3 regions of the Priestia sp. SB1 genome follow, and region 2 is predicted to be linked to each of the others. Evidence: riboswitches for the same ligand, from Rfam matches in the RefSeq annotation. Region 2 holds a riboswitch; each other region holds the start of a gene.

Evidence for each region. A riboswitch is a leader RNA that binds a small molecule or an ion and turns the genes downstream of it on or off. The one in region 2 is predicted to bind cyclic di-GMP.
Region 1: another riboswitch for cyclic di-GMP. It lies ahead of sinI (DNA-binding anti-repressor SinI); the one in region 2 lies ahead of WKH56_RS12795 (glycosyltransferase family 2 protein).
Region 3: another riboswitch for cyclic di-GMP. It lies ahead of sinI (DNA-binding anti-repressor SinI); the one in region 2 lies ahead of WKH56_RS12795 (glycosyltransferase family 2 protein).

What each region holds. Positions count from the first base shown of each region.
Region 1 is NZ_JBBJSS010000014.1:55,805-59,208, forward strand. Features, by position in the region: gene WKH56_RS32580 (bifunctional lytic transglycosylase/C40 family peptidase) at 1-298, shown strand, start outside; gene WKH56_RS32585 (hypothetical protein) at 319-816, shown strand; cyclic di-GMP riboswitch class I at 2,267-2,351, shown strand; gene sinI (DNA-binding anti-repressor SinI) at 2,371-2,502, shown strand; gene WKH56_RS32595 (hypothetical protein) at 2,567-2,689, opposite strand.
Region 2 is NZ_JBBJSS010000003.1:437,953-441,356, forward strand. Features, by position in the region: gene WKH56_RS12785 (ankyrin repeat domain-containing protein) at 1-836, opposite strand, end outside; gene WKH56_RS12790 (hypothetical protein) at 1,125-1,952, shown strand; cyclic di-GMP riboswitch class I at 2,189-2,274, shown strand; gene WKH56_RS12795 (glycosyltransferase family 2 protein) at 2,298-3,404, shown strand, end outside.
Region 3 is NZ_JBBJSS010000025.1:3,142-6,545, forward strand. Features, by position in the region: gene WKH56_RS34695 (cell wall hydrolase) at 1-7, shown strand, start outside; gene WKH56_RS34700 (RNA polymerase sigma factor) at 308-844, shown strand; cyclic di-GMP riboswitch class I at 989-1,073, shown strand; gene sinI (DNA-binding anti-repressor SinI) at 1,093-1,215, shown strand; gene WKH56_RS34710 (anti-repressor SinI family protein) at 1,248-1,385, opposite strand; gene WKH56_RS34715 (AbrB/MazE/SpoVT family DNA-binding domain-containing protein) at 1,642-2,334, shown strand; gene WKH56_RS34720 (sensor domain-containing protein) at 2,500-3,404, opposite strand, start outside.

The sequences.
Region 1 (3,404 bases), on a different contig from region 2:
ATTTGATTGTAGCTCATATGTGAGGTGGGCCTATAGTTCAGCCGGTGTTGATTTAGGGCCGGTCAGTGCTACGACAACCGATACCTTAGTCAAACTTGGTAAAGTCGTGAAGGCAAGTGAAATGAAGCGCGGAGACGTCATTTTCTTTGATACGTATAAGATAAATGGACACGTTGGAATATACCTGGGAGATGGTAAGTTTCTTAATGACAGCAGTTCACAAGGTGTGTCAGTGGGAGATTTAAATACAAAGTATTGGAAAGACCGATTTAATGGAAATGTGCGACGTGTAGCTTAATAAAAAGAGAGGATGAGAGCATGGAAAAAGAACAAGTGGAAAGCATAAAAGCCATTGTAATTAGGAATGTCAAAGGCGTTTGGAGCGATTATTGGCTACCTATTACGGCATTCGTTGTGTTGATTGTATCGTGTCAGCTGTTTAATTTAACTCATAGTGGATTCTTTTATCCTCTTATGTTTGTTTCGGGGTGGATTGTTGTAATGTTTGCTCTGAAATTTAAGAGTGAGAGTTCAGTATTCTCCTTGAAAAAACTTACAAAGCACAGGCAGAAAGATACCTCGTATGAAATGTATACGGTTTTACGTGTTTACACTAATGACTCGGACTTTCAAGAATATATGCACATACAGGAGTATTTTGATAGTCAGCATATCCAGATGGAAAATAGAGTAATTGATCATAATCAGGATATCAAATCGCAAATCATGTTTATCCGAAAACCGGAGTTTGCGTATTGTTATCACTTGTTAATGGATCAAAAAAACGACATGTATTTTATCGGTGAATATGTGTAAAAAGGGAGCCATTCTCTTCAATAAATAGAAGATAGGTTTTGGTTAGAAGTATTGTACCATAATTAATTTTCAGGCTCTGTATTTCAAATTTAAGCGCTGATTATGAAAGTATATAAAGGAATGCTACTAATGTCTAAGATTAGGGATAGAGAGGACCTTTATGGAGAAAATTAATGCAATTAATAAGTATCTTTGTAACAGAATTAATTCAAATTTTAATGCCTTTGTAAACTGACTAAGACATGGCTTTTCTGCTTTGACAATACCGTCACCTAATAACATAGCAAATGGTTCATTATCGATGAACTTAAGTGTGCACCAAACCTTTTGGCTTTTCTTGAAGAATATAGGAACATCTACGTTAGAAAATTAATTTGGTTTTTCTAAAATATCAAACTTTCCTTTTGATAATAAGTTATTTCCGACTATCAGTATATAACAAAGTAATTCTCAATTGTACATTTTTCTTTACCAGAGGCTATAATAATGTCTTTAATATCATATTCAAGGGCTTCTTCAATAACGTATAGTTGGTTTATTTGCGATTGGAAACAGTTCTTTTGTAGCTGGTAACTAATGCGTAATCTGTTCAGCAGTTTTAATAACAGATAATATTGACTTAATTTCAGTAAATAATCTGTCTTAAAACTTAAATAAACTACGAACTGTCATGATTCTTGTACAAAGAAAAAGTCCATAAAGACCTATTTCTTTAAATAGTCGATTTAATTGTATTTTAGGGCGTTAAATGAGTAAAATGAGATATGTTCTTTTTACGCTAAAATATAGGCATTATAACATCTTTTTAAGAATGTTATCGTGATTTAAATAAAACTTTATGACTATTTTATGTGGTTTGTATTGTTTTGTTAGATTTCAAAAAACAATACAATGATCCATTTTACCCATTAAATAATCGAGGTAAATCATGTAATATTATGCAATAATATGTTATCAGATGGAGGATCATAATGCCTATTACTTATTCCGTACGTAAAGTTTACAAACCGTTAAACCTAATCAATGTTCAACTATATAAATCTAATACTGGAAATGAATATTATTACAAAAAAAGAAATGCGCTAGTTTTGAAAAAATTGAACACAACCAATGCAAGTCAAATAATTCAACAACTCTTTTTAGACAGAAATTAACAGAAATTAATCGTTGTTTATTTTAATCAAATAAACATACGATTAATATTTTTCTTCTAATTTTCCTTTTAGCTAAAGTGAGTTTCCTTAATAGTTTTGTTCTTAGATACTTTAAATAGTCTAGAAATTGTTTGAAAAACATAAAAGTTTTAATAAGCATCATGTTATAATTAATAGATAAACAATTGTTTTAAAGTAGGTGGTTTTTGAAATAAATGTCTAAACATTGATTATATTGACTTATTGTGACAAAATCCGACACTAACTATACAGTAAAATAGTTATAAACTTACATATTCAGACAAAGGCAAACTAGTTGAAAGATTAGGACGCAAAGCTACAGGTCTAAGGTCAATTTACTACGACAGCTGGGCTACCTGGGAAACCGGAGGTATTTTTTATGAATAGTTCGCACCAATCTGTAAAGCAAGAGTTAGATGAAGAATGGGTAAAGCTTATACGAGAAGCCAAAGAGCTAGAACTGTCTATTAAAGAAATTAAGGAGTTTTTAGCAAATAAACAAATACTGTAGCAATAAAAAACATTAGACCAAAACTTTTTAGGTATCTAATGTTTTTTATTGCTACAGTATTTGTTTAGGATTTATTTTCGAGAAATCTTTTAAATTCTTCCTTAGTCACAGTGGATCTCATAGCTATTTCAACTAACAGAATCCATTCTTCAGAAAGTCCTTTTTCATAATTTTCATAATTATCCATGATATTCCTCCTCTTAACGTATCATATTATATACTAAAATATTGTGTAGTATAACCCCCTCAGAATAAATCTGTTACTTTTTTCTATAACTAATATGTATAAAATAGTTTAATATTACAAGGAGTTTCTTAAAATCAGATTTTACAGCAAACAGTTCATAAGTGCCTATATTTTTTAAAATGCATTGATTAAAAAAATGGATCTATTAAATTATTATGCTAAGAGTTTGGGTAAGGGATGGGCAATTTATATAAATAAGGCTTTAAAAAATCCAAATTAGACGAATGTATCTCCATATATCAAATGAATCACAAGACTTTGAACCTTGAGTGCAATTTAAATGAATTATATAGCAAGCAAGCTAAAAACGAGTTATACCTATAATAAGAGTAATTGTTAAGTTACAGAGGTTTTTCAAACGGCACCAACAGTTAAGTAGCTGGGGTGCTTAATTGGAAAATAATATAAATCTTGTGTGGCTATACAGAACTTTAAACAACATCTATTATCTTTAAAGTTTTTAACTAATACGAGAAGAGAAGAGTGTAATTTTAATATCGTACCTTTTGGGAACAAAGATAAAGTTAATTTATCTTCTCTCCGACGTTTGTTTCTATTTGCACAAACTTTATAAAGGGAAAATATTAATTTATTCAATCCTTATTGAATAAATTAATGTTTCATAGAACTATTGCAGGTGAATAAGTGTTGACAT
Region 2 (3,404 bases):
TCCAATAAGGGACGTGTATCTCTCATATCGATGTCGACATTGACATTAGGATCTTCTAACGCACTTTTAGCACTTACAAAATCATCATTTAAAATAGCATCCATAAGAAGTTCCTCCGAAGAAACTTCATTTCTAACATCTTTTGGATCAGATAACTCATCTGTTCGTTCATTTAAATTTTCATTGGACTTACGGTCAACTTCTGTTTGTGTTTTTGTATCAATTTCTCCTTTCTCAGTAGATTCCGGAGTTTCAACAGGCTTGTTAACATTTGTTTCCTGACTAACGTTCTTACTGAATATATAGTTCATTCTTTTAGATATATCGCTCTCTAGCTTATTCATCATCGTCTCTGTTTGCTGTAAACCTTCTTTACCTTTATTAAGATTCGAAAGGAAATCCTCTATATTAAATTCCTCATACGGTTCTTGCTCTATATCTTTAGCAGTAGTCTCGATTAGCTCAAGGGAGTTTAAATACTGGTGATTAATGTCATAAACTAACGGCGGCACATCCTCAATGCCTTCAGCTTCATTAATGTAGTTATTTAAGGATAGAAGATTTTGTTTATAGCGCTCACCGTATTCCTTATTGTTCATGTACGAATTGTTCTGCTCCATTTGATTAGAATTGATGGTTAGCTGGTCAATACTGAACTTTATAATCTTTATATTCTCTTCAACTGAGTCTCCATATAGTTCATATTCATCTCGGTATGTTTCTAAATGCTCTTTCAGTTCATTATTGGACATGTCATCTAGTCTCATCCCTCCTTCCTGCTGGCTCATTTCTTTTTTCCCTACGCATCCTGTTAAAACAAATATTAAAAAAATCATTAAACCTACAAACCTAAAACCATTAAGCATTTCTTCACCTTTTTCTATATATTTTGATGACTAAGTAAAAATTACCTAATAACTCCATTTTATATCGACAATTTTTACAAAAAAGAAAGTTCTTAAGGCTTATAAATATAGAAAATTAATCTATTTATCAGTAAGATATATGTAAACTTCTTATAAAGTCACTAAAATTTCATAGCAAGCAATAAAGGTTGAATTTCTATGTTAAGATGTTCTGGAAATTTTTAACTAAAGAGAAACGAATAGGAGGGTCATTTTTATATGAGAAAATCTATTTTTCTTTCTTTAACGGCAATTCTTATTAGTAGTTTACTTATCGTATTGTTCTCCAAACAAGCGCACCCAACTAAAAACGAAAGATCCTCGGCTAAAATAACAGTAGATAAAAGGGCTCCTAATTTAACGGGTAAAAAGATTTCTTTAGAAGAAACAAGGCTTAACAGCCGTTATAGCACTTTACTTAGAGATACAAAAGGTCAGGATTATAATGTGTATGTACTTTCTTTACAAGATAAAAGATGGATTGCAGGGCCAAATGATGTATGGGCTGGTATTAGTGAAGGAGATGAAATATTTGAAGGTGATTATCAAATAGGCATTCAACCGACGAACGAATCATCTGTTTACCTGCAAGATGTTAAAATGAAAGACTATCAATATAACAAAACAAGAAACATGATTTTTACCCTCACTTTATCGAAGCATCAACCAAACTTCTTATTCTTTTCAACAAGAGAAGCTAGTGTCTCAGAAGGCGGCCCTGCCTATTATTTAAAAGATGGTAAATTAACCAAAGCAACGTTCTTTGAAGAAGGCGAAACATCTCAAGAATTATCTTTTTCATCACGACCTAAGCCAATAGGAAACAATAATATCCAGCTCATTAATTACTGGAATGGAGGCCCTATCGGATGGGAATTTAGCACATATCAGTTCAACAAAAATAGTGGCACCTTCATATATAAGGGTTCTAAGTTTTACATAGACAATGACTCAAGCGAAGGAGAGCAAGTAGCGAAACAATGGAACAACTCTCCAAGTTTCTTTGTTGAAACACCTCAGTCTAAGAAAGAGGTATTAGGATTCTAAACTAAAAAAAGCGAACTGCCCAGGCAGTTCGCTTTTTTATTAACCTCTTTTTCTTCTAGGATATAAAAATACAGAGGTTTTCTATGTTTTAATCTATCCCTTATCGAAATTTGTCGAATCTTTTTTAGGGTAATTCAACCTATTTTTATGGTAAAATCTAAAAAAGATATTCGTTATATAGTATCATTTTAGATATTTCGTTCTTTAAAGAAAACGAAAGTGATGAACTTAACTTGTTCAGTTAAAGGCAAACCAGTCGAAAGGCTGGGACGCAAAACTTCAGGTCTAAGGTCCTTAGGACTAGGATAGCTGGGTTTCCTGATATATCAGGGGGTAAAGGAAAACATGAACAATCAGCGTGTCGTTACTGGAAGTATTGGAGCTTCGTACATGAGGCCGCGCATTGTGGCATTCATTCCGGCGCACAATGAAGAAAAATCAATTCGCGACTGCTTGGCAGGATTAGGCGATCAGCTTCTTCCAAATAATGTGGAGCTTGATGTATTTGTGATTGCAGATAACTGTACGGACCGCACAAAAGAAAAAGCGGAGCTGGCCGGAGATGAATTTGATTTAAATGTAAAAGTACTGGTCACTGAAGGCAATAAACAACGAAAAGTCGGCGCGTTAAATACGGCTTGGAAAAAGATATATGGAGATACGCTGGATTTATATAATACGACGCTGACGAAATATCAGCAGCTGTATAAAGAGTCGATTAAAGCGATTTTAGGGATGGATGCAGACAGCCGTTTGGCTCCAAAAGCACTCATTAATTTATGGGAAGATTTGATGACGTCGCGAAACATCGGCGGCGTGATGGCAAAATATACGATGAGAATGCCTAAAAAGAAAAGCTCGCTCTCAAAAGATGATGTGCACTATGAGGAAAAGCTGGCAAGCGGCGAGTACGGCGGACCGATAGCCCGGTGGTGGACGCATCAGCAAAAGCAGGATATGGCAAGCTGGCTGTTAGATCTTCAGTATCACGGCGGAAGCACGTATGTACTCGGCGGTCAGGCTACGTTGTTTCGTCCTGAAGCGCTTCAAAATATAGTGGAAGAAAATAAACTTGACGGTCCTTGGCAAAATGACAGCGACGTTGAAGATATGCTGCTGACGTGGCAGCTGCAAAAATCCAATTGGAAAACGTTAATCAGTCCCGGCGCTCGCTGCTTTGTGGACTCGATGAGAAGCTATCATACGTACCGTGAACAGCGTAATAAATGGAAGTCTGGAACCGTTGATTTACTGACAAACGGAAACTTGGACGTCAGAACCAAGCATAAAGGAAAGCTGTGGCGTTCACAGATCAAAACGCTGTGTGATTTGCTCATTCGCCTGCTGTTTATTGTATTGTTATCGGCTGCGCTTGCGACCGATCAATTTTACTGGTCGTGGCTTTGGATCATTCCAATTGCGTTAGCTTCTGTGTTAAATATTATGCTCGCT
Region 3 (3,404 bases), on a different contig from region 2:
TTATTAGCTTTAAATAGTTAGAGTACAAATGAAGTAATATATTTTTAGCTATTATATATTCGTATAATTGACTTACATAGAATATGCAGTCATTTATGATCTAGATGTTTTAAAGGTTTAATATAACTTTTATGGAAAAAACATGATATAATTGAGTTGCCATTCGATTTTAATACATCTTATACGTTTGAACCCTGACAAAAAGCTACCTCTTCTACTGATGAGGTAGCTTTTTATTTTGCTGTCATTAAGTTTTGTTCAGCATAGACAACTTAAAAGAGAATTTAACTAGTTTGGATGATTACAATTGAAGGAATTTGAATACGAGGTAACTGTAAATAGCCTAGTAGAGCAATATCAAACACAACTTTTAAATATAGCCTCAGCATATGTAAAAGACAGTCATGCGGCCGAAGACATTGTGCAGCAGGTCTGGATTAAGTACTATCAACTTCTGAAGCTAGAAGGTAAAGATAGTAAAAAATCAGCGTATGCATGGTTATATCGTGTTACTGTTAATCAGAGTATTGATTTTTTGAGAAGGGTGAAGAACAAACGAGTCATATCCTCTAACAATATAGAGATGACTCAATACTCACAAAACATTGATACTATATTATTGGAACAACATGTAATAGAAAGATTGGAAAATGAGGAACTTCTTAAAAGGATAGATATTTTACCTGAAAAGTATCAGAATGTTATTGTTTATTTTTATTTTAAAGACTTACCTTACAATGAGGTTGCTACTGCTTTAAATATTAGTTTAGGTACAGTTAAGGCAAGGCTTCATCGAGCAAAATATTTATTAAGAAAGATGTATCCAGAAAAAGGTGATAATTAGCTAAATATTTATTTGTTTTTTTATAATGCTCTTTTTTATTAGATATCAACAGTGTATGTAGGTTGTAGAAAAAAATAAATGACGATACTTTTTTTGACAAAATCCGACAACCATTATATAGTAAAATACTTATAAATTTACATATTGAGATAAAGGCAAACTAGTTGAAAAGCTAGGACGCAAAGCTACAGGTCTAAGGTCTAAGGGCTATGGCAGCTGAGCCCCCTGAATATCTGGAGGTAATTCTTATGGACAGTAAAGGACAATTAGTAGTACAAGAACTAAATCAAGAGTGGATTGAACTTATAAGGGAAGCTAAGGAATTAGAATTGACTATTGAAGAAATTAGGAAATTCCTAGAGAGTAAATAGATACAATGACCATAAACAACATTAATCATTCATTAATGTTGTTTATGGTTATTTAATTCTTGAGATCTTCTATTTAAAAACTCTTTAAATTCCTCTTGAGTAATGTCTGAATTCATCGCTTCTTTGACTAAATCTAGCCATTCCTGGGGAAGGGTAGTTAAATTATTCACTGTAATATTCCTCCTCTACAACTTGTCCTATTATAAAGTAAATTACTTTTCAATATAACCCATAAAGTAAAAATTATTACTTTTAACCTATTATTTAATAATATATGATATTTTTGGAATAAATACAGTTATTTGGTTTATGGAAAACCAAAATTTTAATGACCTAGCTAAGCCAATAAAGACGTAAGCAATGAATAGTAAGCAGATTCAAGGTTGACCTTTATTTAAGGAAGTAAAACTGAAAGGATTTTTATTAGTGAAAAAGGACGAATCACTTACAGAATACTTAATAATTGATAATATGGGGAGGATAAAGATACCACCTCTGTTTTTAAAGAATGCTAATATCCATCCATCTTCTAAAATACAATTCTTCAACTATAAAACCTTTTTTGTTATGAGACAGGTTAAATTTTTACCGGTACGGTTGGAGAAAAAAGCAGCAAAAAATTTGACTAGATCTATCAACGAATTAGGCTGTATTGTAATTCCAAAGATGCTTCGCGAAATACATGATATAAATTTACACGAGGAAATAGAAGTGAAAGTCATTAATACGAGCATTGTTTTAAAGAAGAAAAAAGAGGAAAATAAACCTACAGGTCTAATAAGGGAACCTTTAGAACCTGAACTGAATAAGTTATCTTTACTTGAAATTAAAGAAGGGAGGGTAAAACTCCCTTCTTCTGTGCTCAAATCTCTCGATTTAGAAGAACATATACAATTACAGTTCTTCATCAAAGGGAATAATACTATTGTCGCAAAAAAACACAAGTATGAATTTCCTACAGAAGGAATTCTTTTGTTTACAGGGCAATCACGGGTAATAAAGAAAGATAAATACTTAAACATTCCTAAAAAGCTCAGAGATTATTTAAACATTTATAATGGCGATACCTTGGAAATTACAACATTAGGAGATCAATTAATTATAAAAAAAGCTCTTTAGAAAATTTAAACACGTCATTGTATAAGATATTCTTATTAAAATTAAAAAAGTAATTGCAGTTTAATTAGGTAACTGCAATTACTTATTCATGTTGTTATAGAATTATTTATCAGTCTTGGAAAAAGAACTCTCAGCATCTGTTTTACCGATACGTAATAATTTTTTCTATGAGGTTAAAATATTATACATCTTCTCAGGTAGTTGAGGTTCATAAAATATGAAACCTTGGCCGACTTGACAGCCTTTCTCTATTATAAATTGTAACTGTTCTTCGGTTTCAATTCCTTCTACGACTATATTCAAGCCCAATTTTTCCCCCATTTGAATAATTGTTTCCACGAGGACTTTTCCTATTTGATCCAAATCATCAATAAATGATTTATCAATTTTTAACGTATTAATTGGTAAATATCTGAGGTGGCTCAGAGAGGAATAACACGTTCCAAAATCATCCATGGCTACTTTAATCCCTAAGTTTTGGAGAGGTATCAGGACTTCTTTTAAATCTTGGTTGTATTGGATTACGTTTTCCGTAATTTCAATTTCAAGAAAAGATGGATTAAGTCCTGTTTTTTTCAAGATATCTTCCACATCTTTTACAAATTCCGGTGATTTCAATTGAATAGGCGATACATTTACGCCAATTTTGGTAACCCTAGAATACATATCCGTCCATGTTTTCATTTGATTGCATGCCTGTTCTAATACCCAGTTTCCAACTGGTACAACCAATCCTAGCTCTTCTAAAATAGGTAAAAATTCATCGGGATAGACAATACCATACTTCACACTATTCCAACGAATAAGCGCTTCTACTCCTATTACTTCAAAGGTTTTTAAATCAACAAGTGGTTGATAAACTAGTTGAAATTCATTTCTTTCTAGTGCGTATCTCAACTCATTTTCCATACTAACAGCTTTGAATAGTTCTTTATTTGATGCATGTGAACTTATTTCGTATGTGTTTCGTCCATTTCGTTTTGCTATATACATAGCCATATCTGCTTGTTTAATTAGTTCATCTATTAGTTCACCAATGTTCTCTGGAATAACATGTTCCTTACATTCCT